DNA from 4 places in the Endozoicomonas sp. ALB115 genome. Region 2 is predicted to be linked to each of the others. Evidence: predicted binding sites of a transcription regulator. Region 2 holds the regulator's gene; each other region holds the start of a gene.

Region 1 (3,170 bases), on a different contig from region 2:
CTCGTCAACACCGCCATTGATGGCGTACAGCAGCGTTTTACCCAGGTTGGCGCGGGCACCGAAGAACTGCATCTGCTTGCCAACAACCATTGGCGACACACAGCAGGCGATGGCGTAATCATCGCTGCTCATATCAGTACGCATCAGATCATCATTTTCGTACTGGATAGAGCTGGTATCGATGGATACTTTGGCGCAATACTCTTTGAAAGACACCGGCAGCTGCTCAGACCACAACACCGTGATATTTGGCTCTGGTGATGGTCCCATGGTGTACATGGTGTTCAGGAGGCGGAAAGAGTTTTTGGTAACCAGTGTACGACCATCAAGGCCCATACCACCGATAGCCTCAGTAGCCCAGATCGGGTCGCCAGAGAACAGCTGATCGTATTCAGGAGTACGCAGGAAGCGAACCATACGCAACTTCATTACGTAGTGATCGATCAGTTCCTGGGCATCCGTTTCAGTGATTCTGCCTGCTTCCAGGTCACGCTGGATATAGATATCCAGGAAGGTAGCCGTACGTCCCAGAGACATGGCCGCACCATTCTGGGACTTAACCGCAGCCAGGTAACCAAAGTACGTCCACTGAACCGCTTCACGGGCAGAGGCAGCAGGGTTACCGAGATCGCAACCGTATTTGGCCCCCATCTCCTTGATCTGCATCAGCGCCTTGATCTGCTCCATGACCTCTTCACGCAGCTGGATGGTACGCTCAAGATCCTCGCCGGAAGTCAGCGCCGCATCCAGAGACTTGTGCTGGGCTTTCTTGTCAACAATCAGACGATCAATACCGTACAGAGCGATTCGGCGGTAGTCACCAATAATACGTCCACGGCCATAAGCATCTGGCAAACCGGTAATTATGCCAGACTTACGACAGTTGCGAATGTCCGCAGTGTAAACATCGAAAACACCAGAGTTGTGCGTCTTGCGATATTCAGTGAAGATTTTGCTAACCATGTTATCCAGTTTACGGCCATAAACTTCACAGGAAGTTTCAACCATACGAATGCCACCGTTGGCGATGATGCCACGCTTCAGCGGCTTATCGGTCTGCAGACCAACAATGGTTTCCAGATCTTTATTGATGTAGCCAGCGTCGTGAGAAGTAATAGTGGATGGCAGATCGGTATCGAAATCCAGGGGGGCGTGAGTGCGGTTCTCTTCTCTGATGCCTTCCATAACATCAGCCCACAGTTTGTCTGTCGCTTCAGTGGAACCGGCCAGGAAGGAACTGTCACCCTCGTAAGGGGTGTAGTTTTTCTGGATAAAGTCACGAACGTTGATGCTTTCAGACCAGTCGCCGGAAGTGAATCCTTCCCATGCTGCTGGCAGTTCGCTGGTGGTTACAGTCATACTAAGAGGCTCCTGATAGGTTGGAGAATTCTTTGGGGATGCTGCTCCGGGTCAGTCAGACTGCATTGATTGGCGGCGACACCAACTTGATCTGCATCAATGAAAGTAAATCATTGTCGGCTTATCGTTTGCCTATCTTGCGGGGACGCAGACATTGCGATAACACATCATCACAAAAATCATCACATCTATGTGGTCATACCGCAGGTGTAAAACTGGCCAACCCGGTGAATAAGAAATAATTTCAGTCAAATTAACGTATATACGACAACTCTGCCATCAGTGTTAATACCTACCGGCTATAAAAAAACATAAACACATTTCCACAGGAATTAACAAAAAAAGATATCCTCTTATATTTTATTAACTATCCCTTGATTAGCAAAAATTAGTTATTACCAATAGTCCAAAATTCAAAAAAATTATGAAATCAAGCAACGATCTATTTTTATGAATGCTAGTCTTTGTTTCTGTTAATTCTATTTCGTTTCGTTTTTCAAAACAATTAACGACACTAACATTATACTGTTAACGTTTGTTGCCGTTTATTCAGAGAGTTTTAAGTAGTGTTACCTATTCATACCGAAAATGGGTTTGTCTAACATCGTCAACCAAATAAAGACATTTTATCCGTTTCTGGGAGAGGATGAACAGGAGGTAGTTATGAGCAAATATATTTACACAACCATTTATGAGCAGTTCACCGGCCTGAAGCCACCTGAGCCAAAAGACCACAAGCCACGTCGCCGTAGAGGCTACGGTCACCCTTATCGTATGCGCCTGAATATGCAGGAAGGTTCTGTCCAGAACAGTGAACTGCTGTCTGACCGGGACTCAGAAAGAGACCTGTATGAACAGACGCCTGTTTCCGTTTTTCAGCCATCGGTTACCAAGCAGCCTGTCCGCAGGTTTTCATCCGGTGGTCAAAGCTATCGCAGTGGTAACAGCGTTGGTAACAACAGCGCCATCAGCGGCACTATGAACTGCAGGCCTGCTGCGCCTGAAGACCGCCATAGCAGCGCCGAGCCCAAGGTAACCTACAAAAAGCGCCGCCAGTACGGGCCTTCAGGCTTCGGTATTGGCTCAATGAGCAGAGACGGCAACGACAACTCTGATTATTGAATACCCGTTTTATATTGATTGTTTTTGAATACTGACACTACCAGCCAGGCTTATTCAGCGGAGCTTGTCTAGCGGAACCCATTCATTACTTTCCCGGATTATTTTCGCCAAAGGCCCTTATTTCAAGGCCTTTGTGCTCTTTTTGAACCCATAAAATCAAAGCGTTCTTTGCTGTAGATAGCTGTCATAATCCGGAATATGCCGGTTATGAGATTGTCCAAGCAAGTCTGACGAGAATATGTAATCCGCCGAGCTCTGGTTACAGGCAACCGGGATATTCCACACCGCTGCGATCCGTAACAATGCCTTAACATCCGGATCATGGGGCATTGGCTCAAACGGGTCCCAGAAAAATACCAGCAGGTCCAGTTTGCATTCAGAAATCAATGCACCAATCTGCTGGTCTCCACCCAGCGGACCACTGATAAATTTTGTGACCGGCATAGACAGTTCTTTTTCCAGCAGACTTCCTGTGGTACCCGTGGCAAAAAGATCATGACCCTGCAGCTTTTCTTTATGGCGCAGACTCCACTGCACCAATTCCCCTTTCTTATTATCATGAGCGACCAGGGCAATGCGCTTCCTGGATGAGACACTGTATTCTTTATAAATCATAAAGTACTTCTCTATTTTTTCTGCGAAAAAATATAAAAATGGAAAGCGCTATATTCTCACTGAATAAAAAAAAA
Region 2 (3,170 bases):
GTCGCCAGTTCATGATGGGGGTGGGAAAGAAACTCCCGCTGGCTGGCCAGTCCCCGAACTTTGCTGGATAAGTCAGCGTTTGGTGCCAGAAACAGGTCCCAGATATTGCGGTGCATGCGAGGAGAAATCTGATAGATACCGAGTGCCTGGTGATTGGCCTGTTTCAGATGAAAACCAAGCCCGGACTCTCTGGCTGCGGTACCAAGCAGCAGGTTCTCAGCAGTAGGGCTCCACATACCCAGATGCTTGAGTGCGGGGCGAACAACATAGTGCCTTAGTTCCTTGGCGCATATTCCCATTTGCAAAGTCCTTTTCCCGGGTAGATCCCGGTCTGTGCGTCCTGTAACTGCGGGAGGGGCTCTCAGATCCAGACATTAACCCTGGATCTAAGAGACATATCGTATCATCCCTGAAATTCTGAACTGAGGGTGGTTTTACTCACCGGCAAAATTGCACAGGGCATAGGTTGGAATGCCCGCCGCATTGAGTCTGTCAGCGCCCTTGAGGTCTGGCAGATTGATGATAGCTGCAGCTTCCAGTGTGCTGGCTCCTGCTTGTCGAATCAACTGATCCCCAGCCAGCAGTGTGCCTCCGGTGGCGATAAGGTCATCCACTAACAGAATTTTTTCACCGGCCTTAATGGTGTCTTCATGCATTTCCAGTACGGCTTTGCCATATTCAAGGTCATACTCGACACTGAGGGTTTTGCCTGGCAGTTTGCCTTTCTTGCGAAACAGTGCCAGCGGCTTGTTCATGATATAGGACAGTGTCGAGCCAAGCAGGAAACCGCGGGCATCAAGCGCGCCAATGCGATCAAAAGTCTGGTTCTCATAACGCTGAACCATGACATCCACGGCCTTACGCCAGGCTTCCGGGTTTTCAAACAGTGTGGTGATATCCCGAAACAGGATGCCTTCATGGGGCCAGTCCGCGATGGTTCTGATTTGCGTTCGCAGATATTCCTGAACGGATGAACATTCGTTTGTATGCATGGGAGGGAGCATGCCGCTGTCAGTCAATGGATAAAAAGGAAGAAGCCACCTCAAAGGGTAGCTTCTTTAGAGGATAAAGTCAGGCGTTGGTAGCAATCGGTTCCAGTGTTTTTCCCCCGGCCAGGGCACAGAGTTCAACCGAGTTGCGAATTTCGATTTCCTTGCCCACGGCGGAGATCAGGCCGTTTTTCTGGAATCGGGTAAATACACGACTAACCGTTTCTACCGCCAGACCCAGGTAGTTCCCCATCTCATTTCTCGACATGGACAGACGGAACGACTGGGAAGAAAAACCCCGGCGACGAAAACGGCTGGCCAGGTTAATCAGGAAGGTGGCAATACGTTCATCGGCGTTTTTCTTGGACAGCAGCATCATCATTTGCTGGTCTTCACGGATACGCTTGCTCATCAGGCGCATCAGATGTCGGCGCAATTCCGGGAATTGATCGGAAAGGGTTTCCAGTTGCTCAAAAGGAATCTCGCAGATCATGGTGGTTTCCATCGCCTGGGCCGACACCGGATAGGTATCCGTATCCATACCGCTCAGGCCAAGAATTTCGCTGGGCAGGTAAAATCCGGTGATTTGTTCCTCACCTTCATTGGTCGCTGTGTAGGTTTTGAGAGCCCCTGAGCGAACAGCAAAGACACTGGTAAAGGGGTCACCTTCCAGAAACAGGTGTTCGCCTTTTTTCAAAGGACGCCCACGCTTGATAATGTGATCCAGCTGATCGATATCCTTAATGCTCAGTGCCAGTGGCAGGCACAGTGAGCTGAGGCTGCAGTCTCTGCAGGCCACATGGCTCGGCTGTCGGACGTTGGGCTTTGACGTCATTGAGAGGCCTCAAAGTCGTATTTGGCGAAATTCGACACTGTTTATGGAAAACCAAGTGTATGAAAAGTGTTACCGGAGTGTAAATCAGGTATGTACGCAACCGGGCAGACCCAGGGTAGGGGTTTGGTGCTGCTTCAGCAATGCGTCATAAACTGCGGTGGTTCCGGTGAGCTCTCATCTGCCGTGTCATCTATCAAGCTCAGGGCTGACCCTGATCATGGTATGGTCATGGCTCCTGGTGGTTGTGTGTCTTTATCCCTGAAAATCAATCTGACATTGTCTTATGTCACAGGATTAAATTTTCGTTCGTGGTATTTAACGGACATGGCAGATTTTGCACTTATGTTTCAAGTAAATCAATGTGATAGTGGTGGCAAGTCGTCGTCAGTTTCAGTTTTTTTCTGATAAACCGGTGAGCTGCAGAGAGGTTTCGGTTCTGTGCGGGATGATCAGTCGTTGTCGGTACTGGCGGGAGAGGGGCTCCGGAGCCTGGTGATTGCTCCGGAGTGTTACTCAGATAACCTTTGAGAAGAGCGTCTTCTCTTTCATCTCCGGTTGATGGAGATAGTGGTCGAACTGCATACAGATGTTACGGATCAGCAGTGTTCCCTTTGGCAGTACTTCCAGCAAGCCATCGCTATTGAGACTGATCAGGCCGTCTGCCCTCATCGGCTCCAGCCTTGCCAGCTCATCCCGGAAGTAATCCCTGAATTGAATATCAAACCGCTGTTCAATATCGCTGAAGTTCAGTTTGAAGTGGCAGATCAGCTGGGTAATCACTGCCTGGCGGACTTTGTCATCAGCGGTCATCTTCAGGCCGCGAACCACTGGCAACTGCTGTTCATTGATCATTGCACAGTACCGGGCTTCATCGGTGCTGTTCTGGATATAAGTGTCGCCTACCTGGCTGATGGCAGACACGCCCATGCCGATCAGGTCGCAATGACCATGGGTGGTATAACCCTGGAAATTCCGGTGCAGCGTGCCTTCTTCCCGGGCAATGGCCAGTTCATCGTCTGGCAGGGCAAAGTGATCCATACCGATGTAGATGTAGCCCTGATCCAGCAGTTTTTCCGTGGCCTGATGCAGAATGTCCAGCTTCACTTCCGGCGCAGGCAGATCCTGCTCATTAATTCGGCGCTGTGGTTTGAAGCGGTGGGGCAGGTGGGCGTAGTTAAACAGGGATAGCCTGTCCGGGGCCATATCAGCCACACGATCGATGGTTTCCATAAAACTGTTGGTGGTCTGGAAAGGCAGGCCGTAAATCAGGTCCATGTGTACCGAGCGGAATGCCATGACCCTGGAAGCATCAAGAATGGATTGAATCATGCTTTCAGGTTGAACCC
Region 3 (3,170 bases), on a different contig from region 2:
GTCGTTGGATGACATGCTGATCAGACAGCGGTTGACCCATCTTTCCCTGGTGAATACCCAATTGTTCAGGCTGCTGCAGTCCGGGTTATCACTCTATGATTTGGGCGTACGTTATATTCTGCTGGGTGGCGGCGTTGCTTCCCCGAGGCTGGTGGAGGCGGTAAAAGCACAGGGGGTCACTGTTCTGACCACCTATGGTCTGACCGAGATGGCCTCTCAGGTGTGTACCGGAGAGCCTCTGTTTACCAGTGGTCGTGTTACTTCCGGAGCGGTATTGCCATGGCGTGAGGTCCGTTTAACAGAGGACGGCGAGATTCAGGTGCGTGGTGACACTCTGGCCAAAGGCTATTTTCAGCAGGGCGAGGTGACGCCATTTCCGGGTACCCGTGGCTGGTTTAATACCGGTGACAAAGGACGTTGGCACGGTGACCAGTTACAGGTCTGTGGTCGTATGGATAATATGTTGATCTCAGGGGGGGAGAATATTCATCCTGAAGAGATTGAGCAGGCTTTGCTGACCTTCCCGGAGATTGTCCAGGCGGTGGTCGTTGCCATAACGGATCCTGAATATGGCCAGCGCCCTGTGGCTTACGTTCAGACGGTGGACGGTGCCCTGAATGAATCATTTACAAAACAGAGGCTGGCAGGCAAGATAGCTAAATTCAAAGTGCCGGTACATATTCGTTTGTTTCCTGAGCAGATAGCGGAAGCCGGGATCAAGATTAATCGCCGTTTTTTTCAGGCACTTTTGGAATAATACGACGATACAGGCAGATTTCTGCCAACAATGTACTAGACTAGGTTCAACAAACTTAGCCAAACCAAATTGCAGGGCGCAATTGGTTTGAATTTAGCAGTCAGACGTTGAAGTTAGAATAATATGAAAAATAACCCCATTAGCTACAACGCTTCCAGCGCCCGGACCTCTTTTGATGAGGCGCTGTCCCATAATTCCCCAGTCAGGGCTTTTCTGGCTGTAAAACTTCCTCTTGAACTTGCTGCAACGCTGCATAAGAAAGCCATTCATCGAGCCGGTGAAGGTCATGTTCATGACTTGCGCTGGGTAGCTCCCCAGCAGCAGCACATTACCCTTAAATTCCTGGGCAATAGCTCCCCCCAACAGTTACAGCAGTTAATCAGCAATCTTGAAAATGATCTGGCGGACTACCATACCTTTGACAGTATGACCGGTTGTTTTCGTTTCTTTCCAAATGAGCGAAACCCCCGGGTGCTGGCTCTGGAGATGCATTCAGGACAGGAGTTAAAACGGCTAGCTGATATCTGTGAGCAGGCAGCAGTGCAGTCAGGCTTCAGTGCTGAAACCCGGAATTTTCGCCCCCACGTAACCCTGGGGCGGTTTAAACGACCAAGGTATGTCACCCATAGTCAGTATTTTAACCTTCCCAGCTTCCGGGTGACGGTGGGTGAGGTGGTATTACTGGAAAGTGAGAACACTGCAATGGGAACGCGATATAAATCTCTCCATGCTTTTCCGTTGTTGCCTCTTGCTATTAGTGCATGAAAACACTGATGAGTAGATGGTTGCCTGGTACATGGCTTCAATGAGTTTGACGTATACAATCTCCGTTCACCCTGAGCGCCCTTCGGCTCCGCTCAGGATGCACGGACGAAGGGTGCTTGGCACGATCTCAGAGTCCTGAGTTTTCGCCCTTCGACAGGCTCAGGACGAACGGAGTGCGGAGGCATGACAACCCGGCAAACTCATTGAAACCATGTGCTAGTTGTTGATACTTATTTTTCTGGCTATTTCTTGATAAGTATCAAGTCGGTTTTTTTGTTCAGCGTGCTATGCTGCGCAAAAACTACTGGATAATTCTCTATGGAATTGGTGTGTCCTGCCGGTAACCTTCCTTCCCTGAAAGCCGCTGTCGATAATGGTGCTGATGCCGTATACATCGGCTTTCGTGATGAAACCAATGCCCGACATTTTGCCGGTCTGAACTTTTCTGATCAGCGGGCCATGAAGGCACTGGACTACGTTGATAAAAATCCCCGTGGAAAAAAGGTGCGGCTTTTTGTTGCGGTAAACACCTATGCTCAGGCGACCAACTGGCACCGCTGGAAAAAAGCAGTGGATATGTGTGCCGACTTCGGTGTCGATGCCCTGATTGCTGCCGATATCAGCGTGCTGGACTATGCCTGCAAGCGATACCCCGATCTTAATCTTCATCTTTCCGTTCAGGCTTCTGCCACTAACCAGGCCAGCCTGTCTTTTTATCATGATCATTTTGGTATCAAACGCGCAGTACTGCCCAGGGTGCTGTCGTTAAAACAGGTTGAGCGACTGGCTCAGAAAAGCCCGGTGGAGCTGGAAGTATTTGCCTTTGGCAGTCTTTGTATTATGGCCGAAGGGCGCTGCATTCTCTCTTCTTATGTGACAGGGGAATCGCCCAATACCGCCGGTGCCTGTTCTCCGGCATCCGCTGTGCGCTGGCAGACAACGGCCAATGGGATGGAAACCCGACTGGGAGGTTTGTTGATCGACCGTTTTGATCACCACGAGCAGGCCGGTTATCCAACCCTCTGCAAGGGGCGCTTTACGGTGAATGATCAGGTCAGTCATGCCATTGAAGAGCCTACCAGCCTCAATACCCTGGATCTGATCCCTCAGCTGTATCAGTCTGGCATCAGTGCGGTGAAAATTGAGGGCCGCCAGCGAAGCCCGGCCTATGTTGCCGAAGTGGTGAGAATCTGGCGGGAAGCGCTGGACCATTACCAGGTCAATCCAGATCGTTTTACCACCAATGAACGCTGGATGGCTGGCCTTTCCCGTTTGTCTGAAGGTAGCCAGACTACACTGGGTGCCTATAATCGCCCCTGGCAGTGATGTTAGCTGCTTGACACTCTCTTTTGATTTAAACCACAAAGACACGAGCCATAAAGGTTTACATGCTTTGCTTTCTTTGTGGCTGGCAGATCGCGTTTTCGGGTAACGCCCGGCGCAGACAGGGAATAAACTATGCAAATCACCCTTGGCCCATTACTGTTCTTCTGGCCTAAACAAGACGTTATGGCGTTTTACGAGAAAGTAGCCGAGTCCGCCTTTGAACGAGTCTACCTGGGAGAAGTCGTATGCTCGAAAAGACGTGAGCTGAAGTTGGATGACTGGTTAGCCATTGCCAGGTTATTGCAGTCTAAAGGCAAAGAAG
Region 4 (3,170 bases), on a different contig from region 2:
CGAAGGTCAACCAGATCTCTGGCATTAAGGTTATGGACGGCGTATTCGATTTCACCGCGAGTGACCATTTCGCACTCACAGATAACCGCATTCTGCTTTTTGTCGTTGGCAAGGAACTTTGCCGCTCTTTCTCCATGGCGGTACTTTGCTGAGCCTGATACCGGGATAGAAACCTGGGGAGCGTAAATATCGCTGTGTTTGCCATTAGCTCCGGGCAGTGGTCGTATAGCCGTGACACAGGGTTTGCTGTTGCCCAGGTTTTTTGCCACCGCATCCGTGGCCATTTCCGCCATCAGCCGGTAGGTCATCAGCTTTCCGCCGGTAATGGTAATAAGACCCGGCAAGGCATCCGTTTCACCGTGGTCAAGCAAGACGATCCCCCGGCTGATATTTCGACCCGATGGGTCATCTCCCAGAGAGACCAGCGGGCGAACACCGCAATAGGCACGAAGTACACGGGTCCTGGCCATGATCGGACAGAGTTTCTCACCCTCAGCTAACAGAACGTCAACCTCATCGGGGTTGACCCGGATATTCTCGATGTCACTGTATGGGATTTTCTCCGAGGTGGTACCAATAAGCGAGATGGTGTCCCCGGGAACCAGAATGTCGGCATCGGAGGGTTTGCGGCAGCGGTTGATCACCATACCATTAATGCGGTAATCAACAATCAATAACGAGCCTTTGGCCGGGAACATATGAATGGCAAGGTCTGCGTATTCAATAATCTGCTGCCCCCAGATACCGGCAGCATTCACCACCTGCTGAGCATGGATATCCACTTTTTCACCGGTTTTCAGACTGATGCAGTGTACCCCCCGTACCCGGCCATTGTTGATGATCAGGCCAACGACTTTGGTATAGCTCATAAGGCGACCGCCGTATTCTTCTGCATCAAGGATGTTGGCCGCAGTTAAACGAAAAGGGTCAACGGTACCGTCTGGAACACGGACTGCACCCAGCAGTTTGGGATTCACATTTGGCTCAATGCGCAGAGCATCTGCAGGTGTTAATGCCTCGGCCTGTATACCCGCAGATGTACAGGCGGTAATGAATGTTTCCTGAAAGGAGAGTTCGTCCTCAGGCAGGGTGATGAACAGCCCACCGGTCTCTTCAATACAGTGGCTGGCCACTTTCCTCAGAATCTGGTTTTCACGGATGCATTCAATGGCAGAGTGAGGATCGGTCACTGCGTAGCGGGCACCGGAATGGAGCAGACCGTGGTTACGCCCGGTAGTACCGTTGGCGATATCATCCTTTTCCACCAGGATGGCACGCATTCCCCGTTGAGCACAGTCGCGAAGAACGCCCGCTCCGGTGGCACCCCCACCGATGATGACAACGTCGGTCTCTATCTGCCTCATTGAATTTGCTCTTGGATGTTCGTTTATGTTCGCAATGAGCACTATAAATAAACGGCTCTATTCAGAAAATGACACAAATCAACAGAAAGGCACGAGTTGTCATCCGGTCATAAAAAAATCGCTGCCCGAAAAAGACAGGCCGCTTGTGCTTTTGCGGGAAGCGGGTAGCGGCCTTAACTAGTACATCATTTCAATGAGTTTGATGTGTACAATCTCCGCTCAGGACGAACGGAGCTTGGGAGTCATTGATAGAAGGAACCCATCAATTACATTGAAACCATGTACTAGGTCAGATGCGGAACTTATTGCGGAATAATTTCTTAGTGGTTAATTGAAGCTCATGATGCGCATGTTAAGAATTGTGTTCTGTTAGTTGTTTTTGTGAGTATTTCCCGAAGCTGGCTGTCTTTTTTGGCAATTGCTTGATTCATATCAATCTTAAGGGTTGATAATGTTTGTTTTTATTTGCAATATTTTGTCGACAAGAGGGCATTTGTTGAGTTCTTTATTTTTAATAAACGACTATGCCTTAATTAATAAATATTAATCTGCGTAAAGCAGGTGGAAGTAGCCATTATGAGAAAATCATTGCTTGGGGAATGTCTTGCCGAGTTTATAGGCACAGGTCTTCTTATTTTCTTTGGTGTGGGTTGTGTCGCGGCGCTCGTTCTGGCTGGTGTTGATTTTGGTCAGTGGGAAGTGTCCATCGTCTGGGGGCTTGGTGTTGCCATTGCCATCTATGTTACCGGCGGCATTTCCGGTGCTCACCTGAATCCGGCAGTCACGCTTGCATTAACTGTTTTTAAAGGCTTCGACAAACACAAGGTCGTGCCCTTTATTGTTGCCCAGGTGTTGGGTGCTTTCTGTTCTGCGGCCCTGGTTTACTTCCTGTACAGTGGCTTATTCGCTGATTATGAGTTGACCCATCATATTGTTCGTGGCTCTGAGGAGAGTCTGGCCACAGCGGGTATTTTCTCGACATATGCCAACCCGGCACTGACTAACCTGCAGGCCTTCGCTGTCGAGTTTGTCATCACCGCTGTGCTCATGGGCGGAATTCTGGCTATCGGTGATGAAAATAATGGTGTTTCCAACGGTGCGCTTTCTGCCCTTCTCATCGGTATTCTTATTGCTGTTATCGGTGCCTCTTTCGGCCCTCTGACCGGTTTTGCCATGAACCCGGCACGGGATTTTGGCCCGAAACTCTTTGCCTTTTTTGCAGGCTGGGGCGAAGTGGCGCTGACGGGTGCACGAGCCAACCCCTATTTCTGGGTACCGATTGTTGCGCCTGTCTGTGGTGCCATGACCGGTGCGTGGCTTTACATCAATGTGCTGGGTAAGCAGGTGGAGCCTGTTGACTGCGCAACACCTGATTGTGAAATCAAAACCGTCTGATTGTTTATTACCGACCTTCACCACCCCTTGGTAACATTTTGATTTTAAACGATTAAATATCGTGCCAACCATATATTCGAATAGAATATATGCTTCAAAATCAAATGATTACGTTATTTTGGTGGTGAAAGTGGGTTATTAGCCGCTTTTTGTGAATTTTGTGAGTTTTGTGAGAAGGCAGGGCCCCCTGCTAATTAAGGAATCAAGGACAAAAGAATGACCACTGAAAAGAAATACATTGTTTCTCTTGACCAGGGTACAACCAGTTCACGGGCCATTATTTTTAACCATGATGGTGAAATCGTAGGGACTTCTCAGCGAGAGTTTACCCAGCACTATCCCCAACCCGGCTGGGTTGAGCACAACCCGATGGAGATCTGGGCGACCCAGAGTTCGGTTCTGACCGAGGTG

Evidence for each region. Region 2 encodes FNR, which switches genes on or off when oxygen is low (the NO sensors DNR and NnrR bind a similar motif). Its sites were predicted from a motif close to TTGATNTANATCAA; they were not measured.
Region 1: pflB (formate C-acetyltransferase) is a predicted target of FNR. The motif match lies at 1,446-1,459, and genes of this name have one in related genera.
Region 3: ubiU (ubiquinone anaerobic biosynthesis protein UbiU) is a predicted target of FNR. The motif match lies at 1,772-1,785, and genes of this name have one in related genera.
Region 4: glpA (anaerobic glycerol-3-phosphate dehydrogenase subunit A) is a predicted target of FNR. The motif match lies at 1,433-1,446, and genes of this name have one in related genera.

Annotation. Positions count from the first base shown of each region.
Region 1 covers NZ_JBLYZG010000027.1:12,075-15,244, forward strand. The annotation lists gene pflB (formate C-acetyltransferase) at 1-1,359, opposite strand, end outside; gene ACO6VE_RS13180 (hypothetical protein) at 2,023-2,481, shown strand; gene ACO6VE_RS13185 (methylglyoxal synthase) at 2,638-3,096, opposite strand.
Region 2 covers NZ_JBLYZG010000017.1:21,758-24,927, forward strand. The annotation lists gene ACO6VE_RS10255 (hypothetical protein) at 1-299, opposite strand, end outside; gene ACO6VE_RS10260 (adenine phosphoribosyltransferase) at 435-992, opposite strand; gene fnr (fumarate/nitrate reduction transcriptional regulator Fnr) at 1,072-1,824, opposite strand; gene hemN (oxygen-independent coproporphyrinogen III oxidase) at 2,338-3,170, opposite strand, start outside.
Region 3 covers NZ_JBLYZG010000027.1:51,443-54,612, reverse strand. The annotation lists gene menE (o-succinylbenzoate--CoA ligase) at 1-757, shown strand, start outside; gene thpR (RNA 2',3'-cyclic phosphodiesterase) at 881-1,522, shown strand; gene ubiU (ubiquinone anaerobic biosynthesis protein UbiU) at 1,841-2,848, shown strand; gene ACO6VE_RS13335 (U32 family peptidase) at 2,981-3,170, shown strand, end outside.
Region 4 covers NZ_JBLYZG010000015.1:22,016-25,185, forward strand. The annotation lists gene glpA (anaerobic glycerol-3-phosphate dehydrogenase subunit A) at 1-1,364, opposite strand, end outside; gene ACO6VE_RS09455 (MIP/aquaporin family protein) at 1,941-2,759, shown strand; gene glpK (glycerol kinase GlpK) at 2,976-3,170, shown strand, end outside.